2 regions of the Gordonia insulae genome follow, and region 2 is predicted to be linked to the other one. Evidence: riboswitches for the same ligand, from Rfam matches in the RefSeq annotation. Region 2 holds a riboswitch; the other holds the start of a gene.
What was found. A riboswitch is a leader RNA that binds a small molecule or an ion and turns the genes downstream of it on or off. The one in region 2 is predicted to bind S-adenosylmethionine.

Region 1: linked by a shared signal. The riboswitch ahead of D7316_RS07380 (bifunctional o-acetylhomoserine/o-acetylserine sulfhydrylase) and the one ahead of D7316_RS21940 (aminotransferase class V-fold PLP-dependent enzyme) in region 2 are both predicted to bind S-adenosylmethionine.

The regions. Positions count from the first base shown of each region.
Region 1 covers NZ_CP033972.1:1,622,759-1,638,911, forward strand. Annotated here, with positions in the region: gene trpS (tryptophan--tRNA ligase) at 1-700, opposite strand, end outside; gene D7316_RS07355 (exodeoxyribonuclease III) at 758-1,594, opposite strand; gene D7316_RS07360 ((2Fe-2S)-binding protein) at 1,709-1,891, shown strand; gene bfr (bacterioferritin) at 2,003-2,488, shown strand; gene D7316_RS07370 (MFS transporter) at 2,531-3,802, opposite strand; gene D7316_RS07375 (PE-PPE domain-containing protein) at 3,885-5,771, opposite strand; SAM riboswitch class IV at 6,019-6,138, shown strand; gene D7316_RS07380 (bifunctional o-acetylhomoserine/o-acetylserine sulfhydrylase) at 6,201-7,529, shown strand; gene metX (homoserine O-acetyltransferase MetX) at 7,574-8,719, shown strand; gene D7316_RS07390 (Hsp70 family protein) at 8,798-10,276, opposite strand; gene D7316_RS07395 (DUF3017 domain-containing protein) at 10,418-10,747, opposite strand; gene D7316_RS07400 (bifunctional methylenetetrahydrofolate dehydrogenase/methenyltetrahydrofolate cyclohydrolase) at 10,744-11,628, opposite strand; gene D7316_RS07405 (serine/threonine dehydratase) at 11,673-12,632, shown strand; gene D7316_RS07410 (hypothetical protein) at 12,721-13,041, shown strand; gene D7316_RS07415 (tRNA (cytidine(34)-2'-O)-methyltransferase) at 13,064-13,528, shown strand; gene D7316_RS07420 (DUF167 domain-containing protein) at 13,564-13,794, opposite strand; gene D7316_RS07425 (error-prone DNA polymerase) at 13,811-16,153, opposite strand, start outside.
Region 2 covers NZ_CP033972.1:4,799,447-4,815,599, forward strand. Annotated here, with positions in the region: gene D7316_RS21885 (FdhF/YdeP family oxidoreductase) at 1-1,464, opposite strand, end outside; gene D7316_RS21890 (ABC transporter ATP-binding protein) at 1,684-2,565, opposite strand; gene D7316_RS21895 (FecCD family ABC transporter permease) at 2,562-3,686, opposite strand; gene D7316_RS21900 (FecCD family ABC transporter permease) at 3,683-4,732, opposite strand; gene D7316_RS21905 (hypothetical protein) at 4,921-5,406, shown strand; gene D7316_RS21910 (FAD-dependent oxidoreductase) at 5,529-6,926, opposite strand; gene D7316_RS21915 (ABC transporter substrate-binding protein) at 7,076-8,113, opposite strand; gene D7316_RS21920 (Rv0361 family membrane protein) at 8,221-8,739, shown strand; gene D7316_RS21925 (rhodanese-like domain-containing protein) at 8,736-9,149, shown strand; gene D7316_RS21930 (O-succinylhomoserine sulfhydrylase) at 9,146-10,345, shown strand; gene D7316_RS21935 (isochorismate synthase) at 10,349-11,455, opposite strand; SAM riboswitch class IV at 11,547-11,660, shown strand; gene D7316_RS21940 (aminotransferase class V-fold PLP-dependent enzyme) at 11,677-12,981, shown strand; gene D7316_RS21945 (hypothetical protein) at 12,978-13,433, shown strand; gene D7316_RS21950 (hypothetical protein) at 13,546-14,796, shown strand; gene alc (allantoicase) at 14,941-15,924, opposite strand; gene D7316_RS21960 (MarR family winged helix-turn-helix transcriptional regulator) at 16,107-16,153, shown strand, end outside.

The sequences.
Region 1 (16,153 bases), 3.2 Mb from region 2:
CGGACCGGATCTTCTTCGCCGACTTCTTCGGCTCGTCGAGCAGATTGACCAGGCCGCGGTCGGACTCGGCCGACTTACTCATCTTCGCCGTCGGATTCTGCAGGTCGTAGATCTTGGCGAATTCCTTGACGATGTAGGCCTCGGGCACCGTGAGGACCTTGCCGAAACGCGAGTTGAAGCGCTGCGCCAGGTCGCGGGTCAGCTCGAGGTGTTGACGCTGATCCTCGCCGACCGGCACCCGGTCGACCTGGAACGCCAGGATGTCGGCGGCCATCAGGATCGGGTAGGTGAACAACCCGACGCCGGCGGCGTCGACGCCCTGCTTGGCCGACTTGTCCTTGAACTGGGTCATGCGGCTGGCCTCGCCGAAGCCGGTGATGCAGGACAACACCCACGTGAGTTGGGTGATCTCGGGGATGTGCGACTGCACATAGATGGTCGACCGCGCCGGATCCACACCCACCGCGAGCAGCTGCGCGACGCTGAGCCGGGTGCGGTCGCTCAATGTCGCCGGGTCGAACGGCACCGTCAGCGCATGCAGGTCCGGGATGAAGTAGAAGGCCTCGAAGTCGTCCTGCAGGGCGACCCATTGCCGAACGGCTCCCAGATAGTTCCCGAGATGGAAGGAGTCGCTGGTCGGCTGGATGCCCGACAGTACGCGGGGGCGACGGGCGCCGGCCACGGAGACGTCACTGCTCATGTGCCCAGTCTTCCAGACGTACGGGAGGCGATCGTCGCGAGCGTCGACCGATGATGCTCAGTCGTAGACGACGGTCATCGGCGCGTGATCCGACCACCGCAGATCGTAGGCGTCGGCCCGGTCGACGGTCGCTTTGACGGCGCGCTTCGCCAGCGACTTGTTCGCGAGCTGATAGTCGATGCGCCAGCCCGAGTCGTTGTCGAACGCCTTGCCGCGCCACGACCACCATGTGTACGGCCCCTCCTCGCCGGGAGCGAGGTCGCGCATGACGTCGGACCAGCCGGCGTCGAGCAGCCCGCCGACCCAGGTCCGCTCGTGCGGCAGGAATCCGGGACTCTTGAGATTGCCCTTCCAGTTCTTGATGTCGGCCTCGGCATGGGCGATGTTCCAGTCGCCGCCGACCACCACGTGCCGCCGCCTGCGGCGCAGTCGATCGAGGTAACCGCCGAACTCGTCGAGGAAGCGCGCCTTCTCGTCGAACTTCGCGACATCCTTCGGCACGGTCGTCGCGGCCGCGCCCTTGGGGAGATACAGACTGGCCACGGTCATCGGTCCGAGCGCACTGTCGAGGTCCGCCTCGATGTAGCGCGCGGTGGCGTCGAACTCGTCGCTGCCGAAGCCGGCCCGAACCCCGGTGAGGGGCACGCGACTGAGGACCCCGACGCCCGCGTGGCCCTTGACCACCGACGAGCTCATCGCGAACTGCCAGCCGTCGTCGAGGACCGGCGCGAGCGCGTCGCGCGCCTGGTCCTCATCGGCCCTGACCTCTTGCAGCAGGACGACATCGGAGTCCGCCGTCGCCAGCCAGGCGAGCAGACCGCGGTTGGCCTCCGAGCGGTGTCTGACCGCTGCCCGGATGCCGTTGACGTTCACGGTGCTGATGGTGATGGACACGGACAAGAGGGTACTGGCCGTTGTGGTGCGCCCGTACCAGAGGTAAGGCAACCCTTGTTTCTCATCCTGCTTTATGTAACCCTTACCTAACTGAACCTGAACGAGGTGAGAACAATGTTCGTTTGCATCTGCCGCGCAGTGACCGAGGACGAGGTCCATGACCACTGCTCGTCCGGCGCCATGTCGGTGGATGCCATCGGCGACAGGTGCGGCGCAGGCGAAGGCTGCGGCACCTGCCTCGAACGGATTCAGGAGATCGTCAACGAAAGGACCGCCACCGCGACCACCGCTGCATGACCGCATGACAGACGTCGTCTGACGTCATTTCCACAACCTCGGGTCTGAACCAGGCCGCGAGGCCTTTTGGCGTGCTACGTTCCTTGTACCACGGCGAACGGAGGCTCGGTCATGCGCGGCGACGACGAGGTGATCGCTCTACTCAACGAACAGCTCACCAGCGAGCTGACGGCGATCAACCAATACTTTCTGCATTCCAAGATGCAAGCCAACTGGGGTCTGACCGAGATCGCGAGCAAGACGCGCGCGGAGTCGATCGAGGAGATGCACCACGCCGAGGCCCTCACCAACCGCATCCTGTTCCTCGAGGCGCTCCCGAACTATCAGAAGATTCTTCCTCTGCGGATCGGCCAGACCCTCCGGGAACAGTTCGAGTCCGACATGGCCGTCGAGATCGAGGTCGTCGAACGCCTGCGTCCGGGCATCGCGATGTGCCGCGGCAAGGGCGACATCACCAGCGCGAAGCTGCTCGAGGACATCCTGAAGGACGAAGAGGATCACATCGACTACCTCGAGACGCAGTTGGAGTTGCTCGATCGTCTGGGCGAGCAGCTCTACCTCTCCAAGACGGTGGCGACCCCGCCCACCGTGGCCTGACCGCTCAGACCACACGCTTTTTCTGCAGCCCGCCGACGGCGGTCATGACCCGACGGTCGTGACCGCCGTCGGTTGTTGTGCGTGGGCTTGCGCAGCCCCGTCCGCGGAGATCCGGCTCCTGCGTGCGGTCGCGAGTGCGATCATCAGCACCAGAACACCGGCGACGGCGAGCGCCGCTCCGATCATCGACGGCGCCCGGTACCCGTGGCCCGCCGCGATCACCACGCCCCCGATCCACGCGCCCACCGCGTTCGCGATGTTCAGCGCCGAATGATTGAGGGCGGCGGCCAGGGTCTGCGCGTCGTCGGCGACATCCATCAGCCGGGTCTGCAACGCGGGGATCGTCGACGCGCCGGACAGGCCGATCGCGAAGCTCAAGGTCATTGCCGCCCAGGCGTTCTGCAAGGTCAGCGCGAACAGGGCGAGGGACACGCCGGTCGCGATCAGCCCGATGAGGATGCCGAACGGCACGCTGCGGTCGGCGAGGATCCCGCCGACGATGTTGCCGGCCACCATGCCGAGACCGAACAGCATCATCGCGACCGGGACGAGGGACACCGACACCCCGGTCACGGTGGTCAGCGCGGAGTTGAGATACGTGTAGAACGCGAACATGCCGCCGAATCCGACGACGCCGATCAGCAGGGTGAACCACACTTGCGGTCGCACGAGAGCACCGAGTTCGGTGATCGGATTGGTCACCCGCATGTCGGTCAGCGGCGGCATGAAGCGGATCAGCGCGACGATGGTCAGCAGGCCGATCACCACGACGAGGGCGAATGCGACCCGCCAACCGAGGGATTCACCGAGCCATGTCGCCATCGGCACACCGAGGACGTTGGCGACCGACAGCCCCAGCATCACCTTGCCGACCGCCTTCGCCCGGTCCCGCGGCCCGGCGAGGTGAGCGGCGACCAGTGCCGCCACCCCGAAATAGGCGCCGTGTGGGAGACCCGCGATGACCCGCGCCAGCATCAGCAGCCCGTACGTCGGCGCGAGGACCGTGAGGAGATTGCCGACGGTGAACGCGATCATCAGCCCGATGAGCAGCGTTCGCCGCGACACCCGTGCGGTGAGGGCCGCGATGAGCGGTGCGCCGATCACCACGCCCAGCGCGTACGCGGAGATGACGTGACCGGCGGTGGGTTCACTCACACCGAGCGTCTCGGCGATGTTGGGCAGCAACCCCATCGCGACGAACTCGGTGGTGCCGATGCCGAATCCGCCCAGGGCGAGGGCGAGGATGGCCCACCGTCGGACCGATGGGGACAGGGGTGGGGCGAGGTCGTCGGTGGTTACTGGGGCTGAAGACACTCAGTCTCCAACCGCCCTGACCGCCGGACCGATACCACCACGCCGGGTGAGTTCGTTCACACGATCGTCGACGACACGCCCGTCAGTCGTCGTCCGAGCCGCTGTCACCGCTCGAGGACGTACCGCTCTTCGACTTCCCGCCGCTGCCGCCACCGGTGACCCCGGGACCGCTGCCGGAGTCGGTTCCCTTGTCGTCACTGCCGCCGTCGCCCTCCGACGAGCCGCCCTCCGACGAACCGCCCTCGTCGGCCGACGTTCCTTGTCCGCTGCTCTGCGTATCGGTGGCGGCGGCCTCGCCGGACGGACCGTCGTCGCCCGGATCGGGGGCGGAGGTGTCCTGCGACGATGCGGGCTGCGAGTCCTGCACCGGCGGTTCGTGAGCGGGAGGGTCGTATGCGGGCGACTCCTCGGCGGGGGGCTCGGCCGACGCAGGCGGCTCGTAGGCGGGCGGGGTGCCGTCGCCCGTGCCCGACGACGACGGTTGCTCCGCCGACACCACCGGATCGACCGCGGGCGTCGTCGTTGTGGGCGCCGGAGCCGACTCGGCGGGCGCCGAGTCGGCCCCCGACGTTCCCACCGCGGGTGGGTTCTCGACCGCTGCGAGCGTGCGTGCGTAGGTGGCCTGTTCGTCGGCCATGCCGGCCGACACCGAATCATCGGCGAGCAGCATCGTCGACGCGCCGGTCGTGACGACAGGCCCGACCACCTGCCCGGCCCAGTACTTCACGAAGTTCGCCGGGTACAGCAGGATGCTCTTCGCGCTGGCGGCGAGCGCGGCCACGCCACCCTTGATCTCGTCCGGGGCGCGGTTCACGATGCCGTCCAGGATGGCCTGGAAGACGTACAGGTCCGGGAGATATGCGCCGTAGCCCAGATTGGGCAGCGATGGGAGCCGATCCTGTACGAGGCGCACCAGGGGCTGGAGGTTGGCGAGCGCCATCCCGTCCGGCAGCCGGATGGTCAGGTGGTCGGCGAGGAGGTCGGGGATGCGGTCACCGTCGAGGCCGATCGCATCGGCGCCCTCCCGGATCGCGACCATGATCGCGGAGTCATAGGCGACGACGCAGGCTCCCTCGGCGCTGCACTCGACGTCGTGATCGGTCCACCAGGCGAGTTTCGGGTCGCGGAACATGTGCAGTGGGTACTGATTGTGCTTGTTGAAGTAGCCGACGAGCCCGTCGATGGCACCGATCGGGTCATGCAACGGATCGGGGAGGTCGCAGATCGGATCGCCGTCGACACAGACCGAGGTGACCGGCACGTCGCCGAATCCGCCTTCTCTGGCTCCGGACATCGTGAGTCCCGGGATGATCCCGATCAATGCGAGTTCGATCCCCTCTCCGGCGACCGTGCCGTCCATGCGGGGATCGGCATAGAGTTCGCCGGACACACCCTCGTACTTGACGAGGACGTCGTCTGCGAAGTCCTCGGGGGTTCCGTTCACATCGACGAGGCGGTACTCGCCGGCGTCATCGGCCTCCCGGTTGGCGTCGACCTTCGGCGAGTTGCCGATGTCGGAGAGAACGTCACCGGCGACCCGAGCACCTTGGGAGTACCCCGCGACGACGACGGGGTTGCCGTCACACCGCGACTGATAGTCGGCGATCTCGTTGGCAGTGGATTTCTTCCCCGCCGCGACACTCTCGTCATACCCCGTGGCGCCGAGCGGCCACAGGGTCATCGGGTAGTCGGCGTAGATGATCTCGTAGGCGCCGTCCCCGGAGTACGGTCCCCCGACGTTCTCGTTCCGCGCGCCTTTACCCGTGTACCGCTGGGCGACCCCGACCATCGCCTTGCCTTCGGGATCCCACGTTCCGCCGACGATGACCACGGCGCCCGCGCCACAGCTCTCTGCGCGCGCATCCCCGATCGCACCCGGCAGACAGAACGCGGCTATCACCGCGAAGCCGGAGGACACCGCGATGAGCACGATGGAGAACCGATGAGACAACCGGAACCGACTGGTCATGCGCGTGCGACTTTCGTCAACCTGGGCGCTCGTCGGGCCGGACGTCGCGTTCCCCAGGGCTGAGCGCAGATTAGATCCGCTATCGCAAAACAGAAATGTTCCTGAGTGATGCTAACGATCTCGAACTGGGGTTTTACCATGCCGGGATGCAAAGTTCATCCTTTTGGATGACAGCCGTCCTCAGATCAAATCACGCCGATCAGGAGGGTTCTCGCACCTGTTTTGCCGTGCTATATCCTTGACGCCAGGTCATGAGCATCAGCGCAAAGCCCCGGCTTGCTGATCGGCAACCCTCCAACCGCGGTGGGGTGCTCCGGGTGATGACCGGGTTGAGGAACGCATACGCGTTTCCCGGCAAGCGCGGGTCCGAAGGTCGGACCCCACCAGGGTCGTTGCACCCTGCCGACCGTAGAAAGCGATCACACAATCATGTCTGACGTCCCCGACGGCACCCTCGACAACCCCGTCGACAACTGGAGTTTCGAGACCAAGCAGATTCACGTGGGTCAGGCCGCCGATGCCGCGACCAACGCACGTGCGCTGCCGATTTACCAGACCACGTCGTACACGTTCAACGACACCCAGCACGCGGCAGATCTCTTCGGCCTCGCCGAGCCGGGCAACATCTACACCCGGATCATGAACCCGACGCAGGATGCCGTCGAGCAGCGCATCGCCGCGCTCGAAGGCGGCGTCGCCGCACTGCTCGTCGCGTCGGGCCAGGCGGCCGAGACCTACTCGATCCTCAACATCGTCGAGAACGGTGGCCACGTCGTGTCCAGCCCGCGGCTGTACGGCGGGACCTACAACCTCTTCCACTACACGCTGCCCAAACTGGGCATCGAGGTGTCGTTCGTCGACGATCCGGAAGATCTCGACTCGTGGCAGGCGGCGATCCGGGACAACACGCGCGCACTGTTCGGCGAGACGATCTCCAACCCGAACAACGAGATCCTCGACCTCGAGGGCATCGCCGAGGTCGCCCACCGCAATCAGTTGCCGCTCATCGTCGACAACACGGTGGCGACGCCCTACCTGCTCAATCCGCTCGCCCACGGCGCCGACATCGTCGTGCACTCGGCCACCAAGTACATCGGTGGCCACGGCACCGCGATCGGCGGCGTCATCGTGGACGGGGGCACGTTCGACTGGCGCGCACAGCGCGACGGCAAGGACCTGTTCCCCGGTTTCACCACCCCGGATGCCAGCTACCACGGCGCGGTGTTCGCCGACCTCGGCGCACCGGCCTTCGCACTCAAGGCCCGCGTGCAGTGGCTGCGCGACACCGGTGCCGCGATCTCGCCGTTCAACGCGTTCCTGCTGGCGCAGGGTCTCGAGACGCTGAGCCTGCGAATCGAACGGCACGTCGCCAATGCACAGCGCGTCGCCGAGTTCCTCGATCAGCACGCCCAGGTCGAATCGGTCGCGTACGCGGGACTCCCGTCGTCGCAGTGGTACGACCGTGCCCAGAAACTACTACCGAAGGGGCAGGGTGCCATCATCGGATTCGAGATCGTCGGCGGCGTCGATGCCGGCAAGCGGTTCGTCGATGCCCTCTCCCTACACAGCCACGTCGCCAATATCGGTGATGTGCGGTCGCTGGTGATCCACCCCGCGTCGACGACGCACAGCCAGCTGAACCCGGAGGAGCAACTCGGCGCCGGCGTCACCCCCGGCCTGGTTCGCCTGGCCGTCGGGATCGAGGGTGTGGATGACATCATCGCCGACCTCGAGCAGGGGTTCGCCGCGGCGAAGTGATTTCGAGACAACGTGATCGAGGTGCATTGCAGAGTGAGTGAATTGTGTCGGTGAGTATCGAACCGGAAACCCAGCCCGCGCAACGGCCCGACTGGGAGAACATGCCGGACGGCGCGATGTCTCGCGTCGGCATCGGCTCGGTCTCGCTCGACAACGGCGGACGGATCGACGACGTCACCCTGGCGTTCCAGCGCTGGGGGACGTTGTCGCCCACCCGCGACAACGTGATCCTCACCCTGCATGCCCTCACCGGCGACTCCCATGTCACCGGCCCGGCCGCCGACGAGCACTCGTCGGCGGGTTGGTGGGACGGCCTGATCGGGCCGGGCTGTGCGATCGACACCGACGAGTGGTGCGTCATCTCGGCGAACGTGCTCGGCGGATGCAAGGGCTCGACCGGTCCGTCCTCGCCGGATCCCGAAGGGCGGCCGTGGGGTTCGCGCTTTCCGCAGATCACCGTGCTCGACCAGGTGCGGGCCGAGCGCGCACTGATCGATCGTCTCGGCATCACCGGCGTCGGCGCCGTCGTCGGCGGGTCGATGGGTGGCGCGCGGGCATTGGAGTGGGCCATCGAGTATCCCGAACTGGTGCGCAGCGCGCTCGTGCTCGCCGTCGGCGCGCGCGCGACCGCCGATCAGATCGGTACGCAGACAACGCAGATCGCCGCGATCCAGGCAGACCCGGATTGGCAGGGCGGCGACTATCACGACTCCGGGCGCACCCCGACCGCCGGGCTGGGCGTCGCACGTCGTATCGCCCACCTCACCTATCGGGGCGAGGCCGAACTCGATCAGCGATTCGGCAATCAGGCGCAGGGTGACGAAGAGCCGTTGACCGGCGGTCGATACGCGGTGGACAGCTACCTGCAGCACCAGGCGACCAAACTGGTCAAGCGGTTCGACCCGGGTAGCTATGTGGTGCTCAGCGAGGTCCTCAACCACCACGACGTCGGGCGCGGTCGCGGTGGGGTCCGCGCCGCCCTCGCGGGTTGCACGGTACCCGTGATCGTCGGGGGCATCGTGTCGGACCGCTTGTACCCCTTGCGGTTACAGGTCGAACTCGCCGAACAGTTGGGCAACTGTGTCGGCGGCCTGCAGGTGGTGCACTCCGACAACGGTCACGACGGATTCCTCACCGAGTTCGACGCGATCAGCGACCTGCTCAAGCGGACCGTCGAGATCGCCCGCTGAGCCGGCTTCTCGCTCCCTCGATCGGTATCCGCGCATTCGATCGAGTGAGCGGATACCGATCCGGGGAGCGAAAGCCGCCTAGCCGGTCGGTGTCGGCAGCGACGGTGTCTGCTGCTGCGGCGTCTGATCACGCGGCACAGCGTCGTCGGGCTGTGCCGCTCCCGGCTCCGGTGGCGTTGGCGTCGGCTGGGTGGACTGCGGCGCGAAACCCGGCGGCAACAGGTCGGGCGGGATCGTCGGCGTGGGCCGATCTCCCGGCCACGGCAGCGACGGCAACGGGAACGGCGACAATGTGCGCGTCGTCGTCGACGGCGGTCCCGGCTCCGAGGTGGGCGGCAGTTCCGTCGTGGCCCAACCCGGCGCATCATTCCATCGCGGTTCGGTCCGCGGCGTCGTACCAACGGTCGGTTCGGGCGGCAGTTGTGGCGTCGGCGGCGCCGCCGCCGGCGAAGTGGTCGTCGGTCGCGGCGCGGTCGAGGACGACGACATGGCCTCCGACGTCGTCGACGAGGTCGTCGTGGTCGGTGACGACGGCGACGGGGCCGGGCCGTTGTGTCCGGCCAGCGACGAACTGACCGCGTATATCGTCATCATCGCGGCGGCCAGGATCGCACCGACGACGGCGATCGGGGTCGCCGACAACCACTCCCGGTTCCGTCGGCCACCGATGAAGGCCAGCCGAGAGGTCGTGGCGGCCGTGGTTCGCGCCCGGGCCAGGATGGCGGCGCCGATCGAGGCGGCGAGTTCGGGCCCGCCGGGCACGATGACCTCGACGTCGTCCTCGACACCGACCATTCTGCGGACCGCGGGCAGATTCGCGATACCGCCGACGAGGACGACCGCCTCGGGCCGGACGCCGCGCTCGGCGCTGGCGGACAGGTACTCCCCCAACACCTTCCGCGCCTCACCGATCATCGGTGCCACCGCCGCATCGATCGTCTCAGCGGTCAGGGCCATGTGCCCGCCGCCGTCGGCGAGCAGGATCGAGCCGGCGCCCGCGGTGGAGCCCGGGGACGAGACCTCCTCCTTCGCGGTCCGGCAGGCGCTGAGCAATGCCCGCCGCCGCACGCGGGCTCCCATCGGCTCCTGGGCATCGTCGTCGGAGACCAACTGGCCGACGATCGCGCGATCGAGCTGACGGCCGCTGAGCACGCGAGAACGCTCGCGGGCGGAGATCTGCTCGGTCCCGGGTTCGACCGTGTACAGGGACATCCCGGTGTCGCCGCAGTCCACCACGACCACCGAGCCGAACCGACCGATCTGACCGGTCGCGGACAGGTACGCGACGACGGCCTCGTCGTCGTTCACGAGGTGGATCTGCCGCCGGGGTCCGGCGCCCCGGGATTGGAGCTCCCGGCGCTGTTTGGCCGTACGCGCGGCAACCCCGATCGGCCCGACCCGCAGCCCGGCCTCACGCGCCGCCCCCAGCATGAGGTCGATGCCCGCATTCACCCGTCCGGCCACGTCGAGCCCGTCGCTCCGATCGACGTCGATGACCCGGGTGTCGACCACGCTTCGACCCGCGTCGTCACGGGTGAGCAGGACATAATGGATCATTCCATCGCCTGCGGACACCCCCATCGACGTGGAATCGTCGGGAATGGTCGAGTCCTCGGCAGTGATCGTCGAAGTGATGCGTACTCCCCCGGGTGTCGGCGCCCCCTCGGGCCTCAGGTCACGTGTTGGTCTCTATTGTAATCAATCTGTGCCCAAGGGATCGATCGACGTCGCCAGCCAGAGGATGAGCGAGCCGACCGACGCCATCACCGCGACGTCGAAGAACCGATTTCTGACCTGGAGCAATCCGGCCCGCGACGTCGGGATCAGGGCCCTGAGAACGGCGCCCAGAAGTAGTGCGGAACCGAAGACGAACGCGCCTCGACGCCAGCGATCGAACAACACCAGCACCGCGGCGACCACCAGGCCGAGCAGCACGAGGAAGTACGGGATCTGCACCAGGTATCGCCGGAATTGTCGCGCATGCCGGATCCGCTCGACGCGATTCCCGGTACCCGCCTCCGGGCTCACCCGGCCGTTCCCGCCCCGGCGGCTCGCCCAGCCAACTGTGCCTCGGCCCGTTCGACGACGTTGACCAGCAGGAATGCGCGGGTCAGGGGTCCGACGCCACCCGGATTCGGGGATACGTGCCCGGCGACCTCCCACACGTCCGGCGCGACGTCGCCGACGAGGCCGCCCGCCTCGTCCCGGCTCACCCCGACGTCGATGACGGCCGCCCCGGGTTTGACCATGTCGGCGGTGACCAGGTGTCCGACCCCGGCGGCAGCGATCACGATGTCGGCCCGGGAGATCTCGGCGGCCAGGTCACGGGTACCGGTGTGACAGAGGGTGACGGTGGCGTTCTCGCTGCGGCGGGTCAACAACAACCCGATGGGTCGGCCGATGGTCACCCCACGGCCGACGACGGTCACGCGGGCACCGGCGATCGGGATGTCATAACGACGCAGCAGGTGGATGACGCCGCGGGGTGTACACGGCAGCGTCGATTCCTCACCCAGCACGAGACGGCCCAGATTGATCGGATGCAGCCCGTCGGCGTCTTTCTCCGGGTCGATGCGTTCCAGCGCGGCGTTCTCGTCGAGATGACGGGGCAAGGGCAACTGGACGATGTAGCCGGTACAGGCCGGATCGGCGTTGAGCTCGTCGATGGCCGCGTTGAGCTGCTCGGTGGTCGCGTCCGCCGGCAGGTCCTTGCGGATCGACGCCACGCCGATCCGCGCGCAGTCGGCGTGCTTGCCCTTGACGTAGGACCGCGATCCGGGGTCGTCGCCCACCAGTACGGTGCCGAGGCCGGGCGTGATGCCGTCGGCTCGCAGCTTCTCCACTCGGACGCTCAGGTCGGTGAAGATCTCGTCGCGCGTGGCCTTGCCGTCCAGTCGTATCGCAGTCACGGAAGACCATTGTTCCATTCGCGCGGTGCGTACCGTGGCACGACGTGGACCCTGCGACCGAACGTGTACTCCCGATCTCCGGCACGGACGTCGAGAGCGCACGCGCCCGGATCGGCGACTCACTACGCCGAACACCGATCCTGCGTACGGAACTCGACACCGTCAACGGGCCGGTCGACGTCGTGTTCAAGCTGGAGTACACCCAGGTCGGCGGCTGCTTCAAACCGCGCGGCAGCCTGAACGCGGTCCGGCACGCACACGACGCCGGCCGCCTCGACGACGCCGGGATCCTGGTCGCCTCGGGCGGCAACGCCGCGATCGGGGCGGCATGGGCAGCGCGCATCGCCGGCACGACATGCACCGTGGTGGTGCCGGAGACGGCACCGCAGGTCAAGGTCGACAGTCTGCTGGCGCTGGGCGCGCGGGTGCACCAGGTCGGCGATCGCTACCAGGTGGCCGCCGACGCCGCCGCGGAGATGGCCGACTCCTCCGGCGCACTTGCGCTGCACGCGTATGACCAACCCGACATCGTCGCGGGTGCCGGCACCATCGCGCTCGAGCTCGCCGAGGACGTCGACGGCCCGCTGACGACCGTCGTGTGCGTCGGCGGAGGTGGCCTGCTCGGCGGTCTGGCAGCCGCGATGCGCCCGGGCGATCGTGTGGTCGGTGTCGAACCGGTCGGCTCGTCCTGCCTGCATCAGTCGATCGCCGCGGGCCGGCCGGTGGCGGTGGACCTGGACAGCGTGGCGGCCGATTCGCTGGGCGCCACCCGGATCGGCGACCTGTGCTGGTCGACGATCGCCGACCGGGCGGTCGACAGTGTCGTGGTCTCCGACGACGATCTGATCGCCGCGCGCCGGCATCTGTGGACGCAGCACCGGATCGTCGTGGAGCACGGCACTGCCGCCGCCGTCGCCGCGGTCGCCACCGGAGCTGTTTCACCCGAACCGGATTCGACGTTGTGCGTGGTGTTGTGCGGGGCGAACACTCGACTCGATCTGTGACGGCGGGGCGGGTCGACAGTCGAATGACGCGTCGGCCGCCGTCATTCGCGTGATCGATCCGCAGCAGGCGGCCCGATATCGTCGGGGCATGTCCGCACCCGCGCCGTCGGGCCACCGCCGGCCCACCCCCACCCGGGCGATCCTGCTCGGCGCCCTCGTCGGCGGACTGGTCGTCGCGTCGGTCACCTTCATGATCACGTGGTTGCTGTTGTATCCGGGCGATCCGTTCGGCGGCAGCCCGTCCACCGCGGAGAGTGCGCAACTCACCACCGAGAACGACGACATCGTGCGCGACTTCACGACCATGGTTGCCGCCTCGGTCGCGGGCCTGGGTCTGGTCGTCGGTGCGTCTGCCGGCGCGGTGATCGGGTGGATCGCCCACACGGCGCTGCTGCGGCAGTCGCGATGATGCGTCCTACACTGTCCTGACCATGTTCCGCATCATGTTCTATCAGCCATGCATCCCGCCGAACACCGGCAACGCGATCCGACTGGCCGCCAACACCGGCTGTGAGTTGCACCTCATCGAGCCGCTGGGATTCGACATGTCCGACGCCCAGGTCAAGCGTGCCGGTCTCGACTATCACGAGATGGCCACGGTGACAGTGCATCCGGACCTTGAGACGGCCTGGACCGCGATGCAACCGGATCGGGTGTTCGCGTTCACGGCGCATGCGTCGCGATTTCACTCCGACGTCGACTACCGGCCGGGTGACGTGCTGCTGTTCGGCCCCGAGCCGACCGGACTGCCCGACGACGTTCTCGCCGAACCGGAGATCACCGATCGTCTACGCATCCCGATGCTGGCCGGACGCCGCTCACACAACCTCGCCAACGCGGCCAGCATCGTCGTCTACGAGGCGTGGCGGCAGAACGGATTCACCGGCGCGGTGTGATCGTGTCGGTGTGATCGACCGAGACGACGGTTGATTCACCCGTCGACGCGGAACCGTTTCGTCCGGGCGGTGGCACCGCCGACGAGAGCGATCTTGCTCTTGGGGACACCGAGGTGGTTGGCGAGGAGTTCGGCCACCGCCTTGTTGGCCCGGCCCTCGAGAGCCGGCTCCCGGACGAAGATCGTCACCGAGCCGTCCGGTCCGGTCTCCACCAACGGCCCTTTCCGGCTGCTCGGCTTCACCGTCACCACGATCTGCCTCGGCATGGCGCCCCTTCTCTTCCTAGTGCCAATCCCTGGAACGGGTCCCGACCCGAAGATCCAAGCGCTGCAAGCGCTCTGCCACCACGGTCACCGCCCCCTCGGCGTTCTGCACCGTGCCACGGATCAACAATGCTGACGCCGAGTGTGCCAGACTCCGGTAACGAGTCCACAACCCGACCGAACACACGACGTTCACCATGCCGGTTTCGTCCTCCAGGTTGATGAACGTCACACCCGAGGCGGTCGCCGGACGCTGGCGATGCGTCACCGCACCGGCCACCGAGACCCGCGAACCGTCGGGGACCGCCAGCAGACCGTCCGCCGGGACCACCCCGATGGCCTCGAGCCGCGGACGGAGGAACTGGGTGGGATAGGACGTCGGGGTGATCCCGGTGGCCCAGGCATCCGTTGCGGCGAGCTCGATGTCCGACAGGCCCGGCAGGACGGGTGTGTCGGCCGACGACTCGAGGGACAGCTGATCCGATCGCACCGTCGCGGCGGCGCCTGCTTCCCACAACGCCTGTCGTCGACTCACCCCGAATCCGGTGAACGCCCCTGCCCCGGCGAGACCTTCGAGGTGACGGACCGTCAGCTCGGCGCGGCGGGACACATCGGTGACGTCCCGGTAGTCACCGTCGCGGTCTCGGCAGTCGACGATCCGGTCCGCGATGTCGTCGCCGACGCTCCGGACACCACCGAGTCCCAGCCGGACCTCCAGTCCGTCGTTCTCCAGGGTCGCATGTGTCAGTGACCGGTTGATGTCCGGACGATGGACCACGACGCCGTGCCGCCGCGCGTCGGCGACCAGGGACTGCGGCGAGTAGAAACCCATCGGCTGCGCCCGCAGCAACGCCGCACAGAACGCCGCCGGGTGGTGCAGCTTGAACCATGACGAATAGAACACCAGCGACGCAAAGCTCTGCGAATGACTTTCCGGGAAACCGAAATTGGCGAATGCGGCCATCTTCTCGAAGATCCGGTCGGCCATGTCGCCGGTGATCCCGTGCAGATCCGCCATGCCGGCGTAGAACCGGAGGCGTAGCTGCTCCATCCGCTCGGGTGACCGCTTGGAGCCCATCGCCCGGCGCAGCTGGTCCGCCTCGGCGGCATCGAATCCGGCGACGTCGACCGCGAGTTGCATCAGCTGTTCCTGGAACAGCGGCACCCCCAGGGTGCGATCGAGCGCCTTGCGCATCGACGGGTGTTCGACCGTCGGCTGCTCGGTTCCGTTGCGACGCCGGATGTATGGATGCACCGACCCGCCCTGGATCGGTCCCGGCCGGATGAGGGCCACCTCCACGACCAGATCGTAGAAGTTCCGCGGTTTCAGTCGCGGCAGGGTGGCCATCTGTGCCCGGGACTCCACCTGGAAGACACCGACCGAGTCGGCGCGGCAGAGCATGTCGTAGACCGCGGGTTCGGTCAGGTCCAGCCTGGCCAGGTCGACCTCGATGCCCTTGTGCTCGGCAACGAGATCGATCGCATAGTGCAGCGCCGACAGCATCCCCAGTCCGAGGAGGTCGAACTTGACGAGACCTATTGCGGCGCAGTCATCCTTGTCCCATTGCAGGACGCTGCGGTTCTCCATCCGCGCCCACTCCGTCGGACACACATCGGCGATCGGCCGATCGCAGATCACCATGCCACCGGAATGGATGCCCAGATGTCGTGGCATACCCATGATCTCGCCGGCCAGATCGGCGACGTCGCCGGGCGCCTCGTCGGGAGCCTTGCTCCAGGCATCCTGCTGACCCGTGGCGTAGCCCAGTGCCCGCGCCATGTCGCGGACCGCGGACTTGCCGCGGTAGGTGATGACATTGGCGACCTGCGCGCTGTAATCACGGCCGTATCGGCGATAGACGTATTGGATGGCCTCTTCGCGACGGTCCGATTCGATGTCCACGTCGATGTCGGGCGGCCCGTCGCGCTCGGGGGACAGGAATCGCTCGAACAGGAGTTTGTTGGCCACCGGATCCACATTCGTGATTCCCAGGGCATAGCAGACAGCGGAATTCGCGGCACTGCCGCGGCCCTGACACAGGATGTCGCTGCGCTTGCAGAAGTTCACGATGTCGGCGACCACCAGGAAGTAGCCGGGAAAGGTGAGTGAGGAGATGATGGCGAGCTCGTGTTCGATCTGCCGGTACGCCTGTGGATGCGCACCCGGGGGCCCGTACCGGCGCGACGCCCCGGCCATGGTCTGCTCCCGTAGCCAGCTGATCTCGGTATGGCCGTCCGGGACGTCGAACGGCGGCAGCTGTGGCGCGATCAGTCCCAACTCGAATGCACAGTCGGCCGCCAATCCGACGGAATTGTCGATCGCCTCGGGGTGGCCGGGTAGGAGCCGTGCCATCTCGTCGCC
Region 2 (16,153 bases):
ACCGATGCCCGAGTCGGCACGGTTGGAATCGGAGATGGCCGCGATCAGGTTGCCCGCCATCGAGAACAGGACCCGGATCTCGCCACGATCGATGGCATTCATCGCGTTGACGGTGTCCAGTCCGTGCGCCCGGGGCGGCTCGAACCCGAACTCGGCTCCCAATGCGTCGAGGAACGGGTCGGGCATCTGCTCCCAGATGCCCATCGTCCGATCGCCCTGCACGTTGGAGTGTCCGCGAATCGGTGACGCGCCGGCCCCGGGTTTGCCGATGTTGCCCTTGAGCATCAGGAGATTCATGATCTCGGCGATCGTGCCGACCGCCTTGCGGTGCTGGGTGATACCGAGCGCCCACGTGATGATGGTCGCGTCGGAGTTCAGGTAGCGCTCGGCGAGTTCCTCGATCTCGGCGGCATCGAGCCCTGTGGCGGCGAGTACCTCGTCGTCGTCGAGGGCCAGGATGTGCTCGCGATAAGCCTCGAAGTTCTCGCAGTGCGCGTTGATGAAATCCCAGTCGAGGACGTTCGTCGGGTCGACCTCCTCGGCGAGCAGCACCCGCTTGGCGATGGCCTGGATGAGGTGCATGTCCCCACCGATCTTGATGTGGACGAACTGATCCGACAGCTTCAGGCCGTCGCCGATGATCCCGATCGGCTTCTGCGGATTCTTGTACCGCATCAGCGAAGCCTCCGGGAGGACGTTCACACCGACCATCTGTCCACCGTTGACCTTGGTGTCCTGCAGTGCATTCAGCATGCGTGGGTGATTGGTGCCGGGATTCTGGCCCATCACCATCACGAGGTCGGCATGGGCGAAGTCGTCGTAGTGGACCGTCGACTTGCCGAGGCCGATGGCCGGGGTCATTCCCGCGCCGGTGGCCTCGTGACACATGTTCGAGCAGTCCGGCAGGTTGTTCGTCCCGAATGCGCGGGCGAACAGTTGGAACAGGAACGCGGGCTCGTTGGTGATCCGGCCACTGGTGTAGAACACGGCCTCGTCGGGTGTGGCGAGACCACGGAGCTTGTCGGCGACGAGGTCGAGCGCCTCGTCCCAGCCGATCGGCCGGTAGTGGTCGGAATCGGCACTCTTGTACATCGGTTCGACGATGCGACCTTGCAGCCCGAGCCAGTACTCGGACTTGGTCGCGAGCTCGGACAGCGAGTGCTGTGACCAGAATTCGGTCGGGATGGTGACCGGCGTCGACTCCCAGACCACCGACTTCATGCCGTTCTCACAGAACTCGAGCGGTTTGCTCTTGTCGGGGTTCGCCCAGGCACAGCTGGGGCAGTCGAAGCCCTTCTTGTGATTGATGGAGAACGACACCTTGGCGGTCCGTTCGGCATCGAGCTCACCCATCGCCGGCACCATAGCGTGCTCGATGGCCTGCAAACCCACCGCCCAGGTGTGCGGCGGCCCGACTTTCAGGTGAGCATCGGTGAAATCGTCTGTGGGGGGTCGACGGGTCACGGGGATCCTCTCAGGCCGAAGATGAGGAAACGTCGGCCGAGGGCGCGGCACGACGACTTCACTGTGCCAAAGAATATCCGGAATCGGCTGTCGGCGCGGTCGGTGTGCGGAAGACTCGCTGGGACGGGTCGGCCCGTGGCGTCAGGATGGGGACACGGAACATTCCGGTGTACCGCGGTAGACGTCGTGGGCCGACCGACGCCGAACTGAACGACCGGGTCAGGCGCGTGCTTCCGGCCGGACCGGGTGCCGTGACCCGAGCGGCACGATCATCGGTGCGCCGAAGATCGGGTCGGCCATCACGTGTGACTGCAGACCGAACGCATCGAGCAGGAGCTCGGATGTGATCACCTCGGCCGGCGTGCCGTGTGCGACCACCTGCCCGGACCGCATCACGAAGAGCGAATCACTGTAGCGCGCAGCAAGGTTGAGGTCGTGCAGGACCATCACCACCGTCTTGCCGTGCTCGGTGCGCAGCGCATGCACGAGGTCGAGGATCTCGACCGAATGCGCGAGGTCGAGGTAGGTGGTCGGCTCGTCGAGCAACAACAGGTCGGTCTGCTGGGCCAGGGTCAGCGCGATCCACACCCGCTGTCGCTGACCACCGGACAGGGCGTCGATCGAGCGGTCGGCGAAGTCGGCGGTGGCCGTCTGTTCGAGGGCCCACTCCACCGCGGCCTCGTCCTCGGGGGTCGCCTGCTGGTACCACCGCTGGTGCGGGTGGCGGCCCCGGGCGACCAGCTCGCCGACGGTGAGTCCTTCGGGCGCAACAGGATTCTGCGGCAGCAGGCCCAGCGTGCGGGCCACGGTCTTCGGCCGCATGCCGTTGATGTCCTCGTCGTCGAGGTACACGGTGCCCGCACGCGGCGGCAACAGCCGGGAGAGTGCGCGCAGTAGGGTCGACTTTCCGCAGCCGTTGGGGCCGATGATGGTGGTGATCGCGGCGTCGGGGATGGTGATGTCGAGGTCGTCGATGACCACCCGGTCGTCATAGCCGACCCGGAGGCCTTCGGCTCGCAGCCGCGAGGGCGGTGCCGGGGCGCCGGCAACCTCCACGGCGGTGACGCCCGCGCCGTCGAGCCTCGCGTCGGAGTTGTTCATACCGTGGCCTTTCGGGACATCGCGATCATGAGGTAGATGAGGAATGGCCCACCGATCGCTGCGGTGACGATGCCCACCGGCAGGCCGCCGGGCAGGACCGTCCGGCAGAGCAGATCGCCGCCGAGCACCAGGAGCGATCCGAGAAGGCCGGAGGCGAGCGGGGTGGGCAGCGGGGAACCGGTGAGCCGCAGGGCGATCTGTGGGGCGAGCAGCGCCACGAACGAGATCGGGCCGGCCGCCGCCACACAGAGGGCGGTCACCACGACCGCGCCGATCAGCACCACCGTGGTGACCCGGCCGGCGTTGATACCGAGGCCGCGCGCGACGTCGGGACCGAGGCCGAGCACACCGATCGGCCGGGACAGTCCGACGACCATCACCACTCCGACGGCGAACGCGATGAGCGACGGCCAGACGTCGGACCACGTCGACTGGGACACCGAGCCGACCAGCCAGGTCTGGGCGCGCGCCGCGTCGCTGATCTGCGCGCGGGTGAGCATGTAGGCGGTGACGGCCTGCAGCATCCAGGTGACGCCCACGCCGATGATGACCAGCCGGAAGGGGTCGATGCCGATGTTCGAGGAGCGGCCCGGCCACGCGAGCAGATACATCACGATGGCGGTGACGAAGCCACCGATCAGGGCTGCGAACGGGATACCCGCACCGGCCAGCCACGCTCCCCATGACGTCGAGAAGGCGATCGCGGCGACCGCGGCGGCGCTCGCGCCCGCGGTGATGCCGAGGATGTCCGGGGTGGCCAGTGGATTGCGCGCGAGCATCTGGGTCAGCGCGCCGGCCATGCCGAATCCGAAACCGACCAGCAGTGACACCAGGGCGCGGGGCAACGAGACGTCGAAGACCACCACGTTCTCGATGCGGGTGCCGCCTCCGAGCAGCACACGGGCGACATCGACCGGACTCATCGGGTAGTCGCTGATACCGACACTGAGCAGGAAGAACAGCAGCGTGACGCCGACGCCGACCGCGACCACCGCGAGCATTCTCGGCCGGACGACCCACGACGACGGACCGACACGGATCACCCGCCGGTGACGACCTCGTCGCGGTGCGGGTTCCCCGGGGTCGGGGATCATCGGTTCGGGACGGATGTCGACGGTCATACGCTGGCCAGCTTACGTTTGCGGACAAGGGCGATCAGGAACGGTGCTCCGACCAGTGCCAGGACCACACCGACCTGGACCTCGCCGGGACGGGCGATCACGCGGCCGAGCACGTCGCAGACGAGGACGAGAACCGCCCCGAGGAGCGCGGAGTAGGGGACTATCCACCGATAGTCGGGGCCGGTGAACGCGCGTGCGATGTGCGGGACCACGAGGCCTAGGAACACGATCGGCCCGCAGGCCGCCGTGGCGGCGCCGACGAGCAGGGTGATGGTGAGGATGCCGACACAGCGGATCAGGACGACCCGCGAGCCGAGCGCCTTCGACATGTCGTCGCCGAGGCTGAGCACGTTGAGGAAGTAGCCGCTGCCCAGCGCGAGGACGAGTCCGAGGACGATGAACGGCAGGCTCGCCGAGAAGACGTCGAGGCCACGGCCCGTGGTGGCGCCGACGTTCCAGAAGCGCCATGCGTCGAGGGTGACGCTGTCGGACAACACGATCCCGGACGTGATGGCGAGCAGCAGCGCGGACAGTCCGGTGCCGGCGAGGATCAGCGTCAACGGGCTGGCCCCCGACAGGGCGGACAGGCCGAACACGGCGCTGGCCGCGATCAACGCGCCGATGAGACCGAAGGCCATGTAGGCGATCGGGCTCTGGATGCCGAGGACGTAGACGCCCAACACCACCGCACACGCGGCTCCGGCGTTCACACCGAGCATGCCGGGGTCGGCAAGTGGGTTGCGCGTGTGACCCTGGGCCAGCGCCCCGGCCGCCCCGATCGCCAGGCCCACCGCCAGGCCGAGCACCGTACGCGGGAACCGCAGATCCCAGACGATGCCGTACGTGTCACCGGCGCCCGGGGGTGCCGCGGGCGATTCGAGTACGACCCACGGGACCCCGTGGAAGTCGGTGAACCGCAGATGCGGCCATCCGCCGGCCTGCAGGGCATCGAGAACCTCCCCGACGCCCAGGGCGCGGGTTCCGATCGCGATCGAGGCGAACAAGGCGACCACGAGTACCGCGACGAGCAGCACTATTCCGGTCATACGACGCACAAAGGGTTACCTTACCAACGGTCGATGGGAGGCCTGCGGCCGCCGACCGCGCGCATGTCGTTTGCATAACGAAAGAGATACGAGCCTGTGAGGGAGCTGAGTGGTGCGTAACGATGCGCTTGGTGCGAGCCGATAGTCCCACCAGTCACACAGTCACGCCGACAACGGAGGAGAGGTTGATGAAGACATCACTCAAGCGTGCGGGGGCCGCAGTCCTGGCGACCGTCGGAATTGCTGCCGGCACACTCGCCGGGACCGCGCCCGCGCAGGCCGCGACGCCGGGCGACCTGCAGATCACCGGTGGCATCGAATGCCACTTCGGCCAGTGGGGTCAGCCCTGGAACAAGGCCTGGTACATGTACCGCTGGATGACCGTGAAGAACATCGGCGGTTCGACGATGCACAACGTGATCCTCAACGAGATCAACGGCGCATCGGTCCGGGTCAAGGAACTCAAGCCGGGTGCCACGATGTCCAAGTGGGACAACAAGGCCAATCGGTGGGTGCGCCCCATCGAGACCCGCTGGTTCGGTTGCTTCCCGGCGACCATCTCGGGCTGGACCTTCGGTGACGAGGCCGAGAACCTGACGAACAACTTCGGGTATTGGCAGAACTGGCGCAACCAGGAGAATCCTCCCGCCGCGAACAACACCGCGGGGAACTGACCCAGAGAGGACTGCGCGACGCGAGACGACGTCTCGCCTCGCGCGCCCTCTACCGACAAAACGGCGACCGGATCACCGGTCGCCGTTTTGCTGTCTGTCTGTCTGTCGGTCGGGCTCGGGCCTCAGGCCGTGGGGCGCGAGACCTTGTCGGGCTCCGACGCCGCGATCATGTCCTCACGCTCGACGACCTTCACGCGCTCGCGACCCTCGGCGGCGCCCAGGGCGCGCTCGTGCTCGTCGAGGCGGTACCAGCCGTCCCAGGTGGTGAAGGGAATGCCCTTGCTCTCGAGCAGCTCGATGACGGCGTCCTCGGAGGGCCGGCCCGGCGAGAGCAGCGCCTCGTTGGTCATGTCCTCGAGGATGCAGTCGACGGTCTCGTTCGCGTCACCCTTGGTGTGGCCGATGAGCCCGACCGGGCCGCGCTTGACCCAACCGGTGGTGTAGATGCCGGTGAGGTGCTTGCCCTCGTCGAAGACTCGGCCGGCCTCGTTCGGGATCACGCCGGCCTGCTGGTCGAACGGGATCTTCGGCAGGTTGTCGGACAGGTAGCCGACGGCGCGGTAGACGGCGCCCAGGTCCCAGTCGGTGTACTTGCCGGTCGGCTTGACGTTGCCGGTGCCGTCGAGCTGGGTGCGCTCGGTGCGCAGTCCGACGACCGTGCCGTCCTCGCCGAGGATCTCCACCGGGCTCTCGAAGAAGTGCAGGAACAGCTTGTGGATCGCGCCCTGCTTGGGGTCGCGGATCGCGTAGTTCTCGATGATCGTCGCGACCTGGTCGGTGATCTTGCTGCCGCGACGCGCGACGGCCGAACCCTCGTCGTACTCGATGTCCTCGGGCGCGACCACGACCTCGATGTTCGGCGAGTGGTCGAGTTCCTTGAGCTCGAGCGGGGTGAACTTGGCCTGTGCCGGCCCACGACGCCCGAAGACGTGCACCTCGACGGCCTTGTTGCTCTTCAGACCCTCGTAGACGTTGGCCGGGATCTCGGTCGGCAGCAGCTCGTCGCCGGTCTTGGCGAGCACACGCGCGACGTCGAGGGCGACGTTGCCGACACCGATGACGGCGACCTTCTCTGCCTCGAGCGGCCAGGTGCGCGGGAAGTCGGGATGGCCGTCGTACCAGGCGACGAACTGCGCGGCACCGTAGCTGCCCTCGAGGTCGACGCCGGGGATGTCGAGGACCCGATCATCGGTGGCGCCGGTGGAGAACACCACCGCGTCGTAGAGGTCCTGGAGTTCCTCGAGCGTGATGTCGGTGCCGTAGTCGACGTTGCCGAGCAGGCGGATCTGCGGCTTGTCGAGCACCTTGTGCAGCGCGGTGATGATGCCCTTGATCCGCGGGTGGTCGGGGGCGACGCCGTAGCGGATCAGACCGAACGGTGCCGGCATGCGCTCGTAGAGGTCGATGCTGACACCACGGTCCTTCGCGGTGTCGGACTTCATCAACGCGTCTGCGGCGTAGATCCCTGCGGGACCCGCTCCGACGATGGCAACCCGCAACGGGCGACTGTTGTCACTCATGGAATAGGTGCTTTCCGTGGCTCTGTAGGACTCCGCGAAGAGTCGGTCATGGTGGCCGCTGTTGCGGCGCCTATCCCTTCTACGGTAGGCGCTGATCGCCCACGACCAAAATCTCTTGTGAGGTTTACCTCACTCACACCGGCGGGTGGTCAGGATTTGCTCGCGGCCTGCGCGATCGGCCCGACCGCCTGATCGGCGACCCACGGAATCGTCAGCACAGTGGGCACCGACATCGCACTGCCGACCTGCTGGTCGAGGTAGACGGTCCGGCCCTCGGTCACGACGGGCAGCTTGGTCCAGGTCGGATCCTTCTTGAGTCGCTCGTTGGCGCCCTCCCAATCGACCGCGACGACGACGTCGACGTCGTTGAGCATGTTCAGGTTCTCCGCGGAGATCTCGCCGTAGAAACCGTTGGTGATGGCCGGCTTCAACGACTCCGGGAACGTCAGGCCGTAGTCGGCGAGCGCCTGACCGCGACCGTCCTGTGCGCTGAACACCGAGACCGCGCCGGTGGGCAGCGCGGAGATCACCACACCGGTCTTCCCGGCGAACTCGGGGTGCTTCGCGCGGACGCCGGCGAGGAAGTCGTTGGTCTCGCCGATCTTGGCCTCGGCCGCTCGGGGGAGACCCACGGACCGGCCGATCTCGGTGGTCTGCACGTCCCACGGGATCTGCCAGTTCGGGTACTCCTTGGGGCCGACGATGGTCGGCGCAGCCTTGCTGAGCACGTCGTACTGCTGCTGCGTGGCGGCCGCGCCGACCGCGGTCACCAGGTCGGGGTCGGTGGCGAGGGCCTTGGCGATCTGGTCACCGAACTGGGCGGCGGTCTGCGGCAGGATGACCGGCTCGGCGTCGCCCAGTAGGTCGGCGTTCCACGGTGCCGACCGCTGGGTGGGATCGGCGAACGGGGCGATGGTCGTCGGGGTGATGCCGAGCGCCAACAGGGTGTCGGCGTCTCCGACACCCATCGCGGCAACGCGTTTCGGGGCCGATTCGACGGTGGTCGTCCCGTATCGGTGGTCGATGGTGACCGGCAGCGCGCCCGCTTCCGGCGCCGGCGCCGATGCCGAGGTCGCCGAGTTCTCGTCGGGCGGGGTGCAGCCTCCGACGGCCAGGGCGGCGGCCGCGGTCACGGCCACGGCACCCAGACGGATCGGACGGGGGAGTCGTACTGGAGATGTGTGCATCGATGCCTCACGTCGACGTTGACCGGATGACCCCACCGTAACCACGCCGCCCGCCCCCGATGACGCCCGGAATCACCCCCTCGTCGGTGGTCGATAGACTTCGCGGCATGGCACAGGGCGCATCTGACCGCGATCAACCGGACCCCGGGGATCGCGGCGACGGCACGCCCGTGGACGAGCCGCCCGCCGCCCCGTCGTGGCGGAACGCCCTGCCGTTTCTGGTGGCGCTGGGCGTGGTGGTCGTCGCGGCTGTCGGTATCGGCATCTCGTATCTGGTGCGGCCGGCCGACGATCGGATGAGCACCGAGGCGCATGTTCAACATGCGATCAACAACGCCTACACCGCGCGCAACGACCTCGACTACGCCAAGTTCCGGGACGCGACGTGTGCCGCCGATCTGTCGTCGACGACGTTCCCGAGTGAATCGACGTTCCTCGGGGACAACCGGCGCTCGTTCGACGAGAACGGCCACATCGTGATCCCGGAGATCTCCGGCGTGACCGTGGACGGAGACCGGGCGACCGCGCAGGTACATTGGCATTTCGATGAGAAGTCCGACCAGAACCAGGTGACCGAGATGGTCGTGGTGCGAGAAGACGGGGACTGGAAGGTGTGCACGTCGTGAGCTATTCGGGAGACATCACGCCGCAGGAGGCGTGGGAGAAGCTGGAGAACGATCCGAAGGCCGTGCTGGTCGACTGTCGCACCCGGGCCGAGTGGGCCTTCGTCGGCGTGCCGGATCTCGAGGTGATCGGCAAGCAGACCGTCTTCATCGAGTGGACCACTTTCCCCGACGGGGTGCCGAACAGTTCGTTCGTGGACCAGTTGCGGGCGGCCGGCGTGTCCGACGACAACGAGGTCATCTTCATCTGCCGCTCGGGACATCGATCCATCGGCGCGGCCCAGGCGGCCACCGCTGACGGCGTGTCGGCGGCCTACAACGTGCTCGACGGTTTCGAGGGCGGGCTCGACGAGAACGACCACCGTGGCGCCACCGGGTGGCGTGCCCTGAACCTCCCGTGGCGGCAGTCGTGAGCAGGCAACTGCCCGAAGGGGTTTCGCCGGACACGTTGGCGGTGCGCGCCGGGCTGGACCGGTCCGGGTTCTTCGAGACCTCCGAGGCGCTGTATCTGACCAGCGGCTACGTGTACGACTCGGCCGAGGCAGCCGAGCGGGCCTTCACCGGTGAGGACGAGCGATTCGTCTACTCCCGTTACGGCAACCCCACCGTGGCGATGTTCCAGGAGCGGCTCCGGCAACTCGAGGGTGCCGAGGCGTGCTTCGCCACCGCCAGCGGCATGGCCGCGGTGTTCGTCGCCCTGGGTGCGCTGCTGAAGACCGGCGACCGGTTGGTGGCCGCACGCAGCCTGTTCGGCTCCTGCTTCGTGGTCTGCAACGAGATCCTGCCCCGGTGGGGCATCGAGACGGTGTTCGTCGACGGTGAGGACCTCGACCAGTGGGAATCGGCACTGTCGACGCCGACGACAGCGGTGTTCTTCGAGACACCGTCGAATCCGATGCAGACCCTGGTGGATGTCGCCAAGGTCACCGAGATGGCACACGCCGCGGGTGCAAAGGTGGTGCTGGACAACGTCTTCGCCACTCCGCTGCTGCAGAGCGGCCTCGACATGGGTGCCGACGTCATCGTCTACTCCGGGACCAAACACATCGACGGCCAGGGTCGGGTGATGGGCGGTGCGGTGCTGGGCGCCAAGGACTACATCGACGGTCCGGTGCAGACCCTCATGCGGCACACCGGTCCGGCGCTGAGTCCGTTCAACGCCTGGACGATGCTCAAGGGCCTCGAGACGATGCGCCTGCGACTCGACGCCTCGGTGTCGTCGGCGCTGCGCATCGCGCAGTTCCTGGAGGACGATTCGCGGGTCCGCTGGGTGAAGTACCCGTTCCTGAAGTCGCATCCGCAGTACGACCTCGCGACGGCGCAGATGTCCGGTGGCGGCACCGTCGTCACCTTCGAGATCGGTGACCTCGACGGCGTCGACGGGAAGAAGCGTGCCTTCGAGGTGCTCAATGCGCTTCGCGTGGTGGACATCTCGAACAACCTCGGTGACTCGAAGTCGTTGATCACCCATCCGGCCACGACCACCCACCGCGCGATGGGTCCGGAGGGTCGGGCCGCGATCGGTGTCACCGACTCGGTGGTGCGCCTGTCGGTGGGCCTCGAGGGTGTCGACGACCTGCTCGCGGACCTGGATCAGGCGCTCGGCTGACGATCAGCTGTCGGCGATCCCCAGCGCCGTGAGCACGGTGCGTAATTTGGCCGTCGTCTCGTCCAGTTCTGCCTGCGGGTCGGACTGCGCGACGATCCCGCCACCGGCCCACGTGCGCAGGTGATGTCGATCCTCGGCGAGTTGTAGGCACCGGATGGTCACCATCCACTCGCCGTCGCCCGCGGCATCACACCAGCCGACCGCGCCTCCGTACAGCCCCCGCGGCTCCTCGACTTCCCGGATGAATTGCGCGGCAACATCACTCGGCGTGCCACAGACGGCGGGCGTAGGACTGAGCAGCAGTGCGAGGTCCAGCGCGGTGACCGAGTCGTCGCGCAGGGTCGCCCGGATCGGTGTCGCGAGATGCCAGATCTCGCCGGTGGCACGGACCTCGGGCGTCGACGGTGCTTGCAGATCCGCGCAGATCGGACCGAGGCGGTCGCGCAGGTAGTCGACGACGAACGCGTGCTCGGCGAGGTCCTTGCCCGACGCCGCGAGCGCGGCTGCCGCGGCACGATCGGTCTCCGGATCCGACGACCGGGGCGCGGAACCGGCGTACGGTTGCGCGGTCACCACGCGACCGTCCTTGCGTAACAACACCTCCGGGCTGGCGCCGAGCAACCACGAGCCGTCGCCGGTCGCCGCGCCGACGTTCACGCCGAAGGCGTTGTGCTCGGTGTTGCCGTGCGCGAGTGCGCCGAGCAGATCCTCGACGTCGGCGGCCGGTGCGATCGCGAGGTCCACCGCGCGCGCCAGCACCACCTTGTCGACGGCGCCGTCGGCGATCGCCTTGATGGCGCGGGTCACGCGGTCGCGGTGGACCGGGCGGTCGGGGTGGTAGGTCCTCGACGTCACGTCGTGGCGTCGGGGCCGCGCGCCCGCGAGCGGCGCGGAGTCGTGCGTCAGTGCGACGGGTGCGACCAGCGCCGCGCGATCGTCCGGGTCGAAGGGGATCGCGCCGGTGATCGCGTCGACCGCTCCGGTCCGGACGGCGTGGGCGGCGTCCGCTGTCTCGGTGAAGCGGCGCCGGTGGCCGTGACCGCGCACTGTGCCGTGGGGACGGGACAGCACGAACACCACGGGGGAGACGCCGTCGTCGGGAAACGCCATGCCCTCACGCTACCGGCGTCGTCGATCGGGAGTTTTGCGCAGGCTGAATCAAAATTGACACCCCGGTGCGCGATGGGCGAACCTTGGTGCAGGTCATGAGTGCCAGTGACAAGCCCCGGCTCGCTGGTCGGCAACCCTCCTCCGCGGTGGGGTGCTCCGGGTGACGACCTGGCCGTGGTCGAGGTGATCACGGCAAGCGCGGATTCCAAGGAGCATTTGTCATGACCGCTGTTCTCTCAGCACCCTTCCTCACACCCATCGCCGAGCTCGGTCCGGCGCACCCGTCCATCGCGCCGCTCGCGCAGGTCGTCGGTGCCGACGAGTGCGTGCCGCTGCGTGCAGGCGATTCGGCGCGCTACGCCAACCTCGACTACGCGGCCAGCGCGCCGGCCCTGACGGCGGTGGCGCAGACCGTGCAGGCGTCCCTCGCGCAGTACGCCAGCGTGCATCGTGGTGCCGGCCACCTGTCGCAGGTCACCACCCGACGCTATGAGGAAGCCCGCGAAACGGTCCGGGCGTTTGTCCGCGGCCGTGTGGACGACGCGGTGGTGTTCACCCGCGGCACCACCGACGCGATCAATCTCGCGGCGCATGTGACCTGCGGTGACGTCGTGGTGCTCGACATCGAGCACCATGCGAACCTGCTCCCGTGGTGCGCACCGGACCGCACCGGATCATCGCGGGTGCGGGTCGTGCCGGCATGCGCCACGATCGAGGACACCCTTGCGGCGCTCGACGCCGAACTCGCCTCCGCGCCGGCCGCGCTCCTCGCGGTGACCGCGGCGTCCAACGTCACCGGTGAGGTCCTGCCGATCGGCCGTCTCGCGTCGATCGCCCATCGGCACGGCGCGCGCATCCTCGTCGATGCCGCCCAACTGGTGGCTCATCGTCGGGTGTCGATGGTCAGCCACGGCATCGATTACCTGGTGTTCTCCGGTCACAAGCTCTACGCACCGTTCGGTGCGGGCGTCCTGATCGGCCGCGCCGACTGGCTCGACGCCGCCCCGCCGTATCTCGCCGGTGGCGGCGCGTCCGCGAGCGTGGACTTCGGAATCACCGGTGCCGACGCCGCGGTCGAGTGGCATCGCGGACCGGCGCGGCATGAGGCGGGGTCGCCGAATGTACTCGGCGCCATCTCGATCGCGGCGGCGTGCACGGCGCTGGCCGACATCGGGTTCGATTCCATCGGTCTGCACGAGGAGGCGCTGCGTGCCCGTCTCGACGACGGGCTCGCCGCGATCGACGGCGTGACCGCATTGCGGATCTTCGACGACTCGACGGATCGGGTGGGGATCGCAGGCTTCGACGTCGCCGGCCACGCACCTCGGGCGGTCGCCGAGTACCTCAGCTCTGATGCGGGCGTCGGAGTGCGGGACGGGAAGTTCTGCGCGCACCCGTTGTTGAAGCGGTTGGGTCACCCCGACGGCGCTGTCCGGGCGAGTTTCGGGCTCGGGACCGGCTCCGACGACATCGACCGACTGACCGATGCCCTGACGCGGCTGACCACGAGAGCGAGGACATCGTGACCATCGAGTTCGTTCACCAGACACCGGCGACCATCAGCATCGGCCGACCCGGCCTGCAGGTCGCCGTGGCGGGAGATCCGCTGGCGCAATCTTTTCCGATCGTGGTGCGGCGCTCGACGCTGCGCGATGCCCAACGCGCCAGGTCACTGCTGAGGGCAGGCACGCACGATCCGGCGAACTTCGTCGTGGCGCTCGAGGTCGAGGCCGCGATCGCGCCACACCCGGCATCGGCCCGCGCGTCTGCCGCGGATGAACCCGTACGCGCCGACGACACCGAGACGATCCGCTACGTCGGGACGCCCCGCGGTCTGGTCTCCCTCATCCGCGACATCTACGTCGCCGAGATCGCCGATGCGGTGATCATTGTGCCGCTCGACGGGTCGGCGACCGCCGCTCGGGTGCGCGAGCAGGTGCTGCCGGTGCTCGATCCCGCGCGGGGCCGCGTCGCCTGACCGAATCCCGGATGTCCCTCCCGGTCCCTGAATTGACACCTGTTCTTACCGCTCAGTAGGGTTCTGCCATCTTTGCGAGGGGGAGAACATGGTTCGGGGTAGTGGTGTGTCGATGCTCGGTCGCCTGGCAGTGGCGTCGATCGTGGTGGTCTGTGCGGTGATCGGGGTGGCCTCGACGGCCGGGCCGGCGCAGGCGGGCACCTACCAGCGGTACCTGGACCTGCCCCTGACCAACCGATTCGCCGATCAGCATGGCGGCGGGGTCAATCGCGGTCTGCCGACGGACCTCGACAGGCTTCGCGGCCTGCTCCAGGAGGCCCGCTCCGACGGTGTGGCGCCGAAACACTATGCCGCCCTGCTCTTCCAGTACCGACTCGTCCAGGCGACGACCGAGGCCGGCATCGAACTGGCCACCTGGGATCCCGCGAAGGGATTCCACGCGACCCGAGCGACGATGATCAAGAGCTACCGCTACTACGAGAACTTCCAGATCGCTCACCGCGGGCTGCAGTGGGCGGGCATGGCCGGCATGGTCGGCGCCGATTTCGGCGGCGGCACAGCCGATGTGGTTCTCGCCGGCGACATCTACCGCATCCAGGGGCTGCAGCCACTCGCGGCCGCGATCATCGACAAGGCCGTGTCGGTCGCCGGTCCGGGTGTTGTCGGTGTGTTCCCGGCGGGACTGCGCAATCTCGCGTACCACGCGGACAAGATCACCCCGGCCGATCTGGACTGGTTCTCGCGGCAGATCCTGGTGATGCAGAAGGCGATCTTCACCGATCTGATGCCGCTACACGTCGCCTACGTCAAGGACGGGCTGCGCGGCATCGACGAGTTCCGCGCCGCCGGCCTCATCGACGACGGGATCGCCGGGGCGTGGCGCGACATCGCGTCCAACGACGATGCACGGGTGGCCCGGGGCAACGAGACCCTGCTGCGGCGTGAGCAATACGACGTGGTGGGTTGGCAATTCGACAACGTGCGCAACTATCGCAAAGCCGACGGCGTCGGGGCCGCGCTCACCTACGCGATGACCCTGGCCGGCTCGCCCTCCATCGCCGGGGTTCCCGCACTGCGCAACTTCATCTCGTTCACCTACCGGGACCGGATGGCTGACGGCCGTACACTCCGAATCGCCACCCCGATCCCCGATTGGGACTGGTCGGTCTTCGACCTGCGGTGGAAGTACGTCACCACCGAGTTGCTGCCGCGATATCAGGACATGCTGAACCACAACCACTCTGCGTTGATGGCTCAGATGAAGGTGCCGTACGAGACTCAATTCGAGTCGCATCGCCCGATCGTCAACCTACACAAGATTCTCGGGGATGCGCTGGCGCACACCAGCGTCACGGTGTCTTGACACGTTCGTTCGCTCGTAGATCCTATCGGTGGGTACCGACAACGTCGCACACCTGACCGCGCATACGTGAGAACACTTGAGCGAGAACGACAGTGATGAGCTCACCCCGACGGTGACCCGGGCTCGCAGCGCTCGAATGCCGACTCAGGCTTCGCCGCGCTCCCACTGCTCGATCAGTGCCGACTCGGCGTCGCCGGTCAGCGTGCCGTAGAGCTTGAAGCGCGCCATGCCGCCGTCGGGGAAGATGTCCATGCGGGCCTCGGTCATCGGACGATCGAGATCGAGCACGAACCGGTGCCGCGTGTCCGGCTGTAAGTCCGTGCGCGGCAACACCTCGAACCATTCGCCGTCCTCGCCGTCACGCCCGCGGACAGATGCGGCGCCGGGGGCGTTGCCGAGAAAGTAGCTGGTGTCGAGCTCCACGAGGTTGATCTGGCCACGTCCGGCGAGGCGGACCTGCACCCAGTCGTTGCCCGAGTCGCGGCGCCGCGACGTCTCCCAGCCCTCGCCCATGTGGCGGGCGCGGCCGGGCATCAGCAGATTGTTGGGCGAGCTGTAGAACATGTTGGAGCAGGCCGTGATCAGGCCGCCGTTCTCCAGCGCCGCGAGGTCGAAATGTCCGTAGCGGAAGTAGTGCGGATTCGGCACGCCGCGCCCGTGCACGCGAAAGCGCGCGATGCCGCCGTCGGGGTACATGGACAGGCGTACATGGGTGAAACGGTTCTTGGCGTCGACCTTGAACGGATTGCGGGTGTCACCCTCGGCCGGGCTCTTCTCGACGATGGTGACCCATTCGGTGTCGTCCAGCAGTTGGTCGACCGAGGCCACGCCCTCGACCGCGGCCGCCTCGACGGAGATGAACGGCGGATAGTTGCCCTTGAACCAGGACGTGTCGACCACGACGCCGTAGACGACGCCCGGCGCACCGAGTCGCACGATCGCCTGGTCGACGCCGTCGGATCGCCGCCGACGCGTCTCCCAGCCGTCATAGATCTGACCCTTGTGGCCGAACGTGGCCGGCTGGTACTGCGCGGGCGGTGACTTGATGAGGTTCTGCGCCTCGGCGAACAGGTCGTCGTTGGTCCACAGCACCGCACCGCCCAGGTCGCGAAGCGCGAGGTCGGGCATGGAGGTGAAGTGCGGGCGACTGCCCGTGGAGGTCGGAGGCTGCGGAGTCACGATTTCTGATCGTAGGGGGGCGTTTGCCTTTGTTCGAATCCGAGCGCATACTTGCGCACGGCAACTAATTGCACTCTACAACTAATTGCAAAGAGAAAGTAAAAACCGGCGCTCGGGGAAGGCGGTCGAACATGCTCGATCAGGAAGCTGTGGACGATCTGTTCGATGTGCTCGCCCG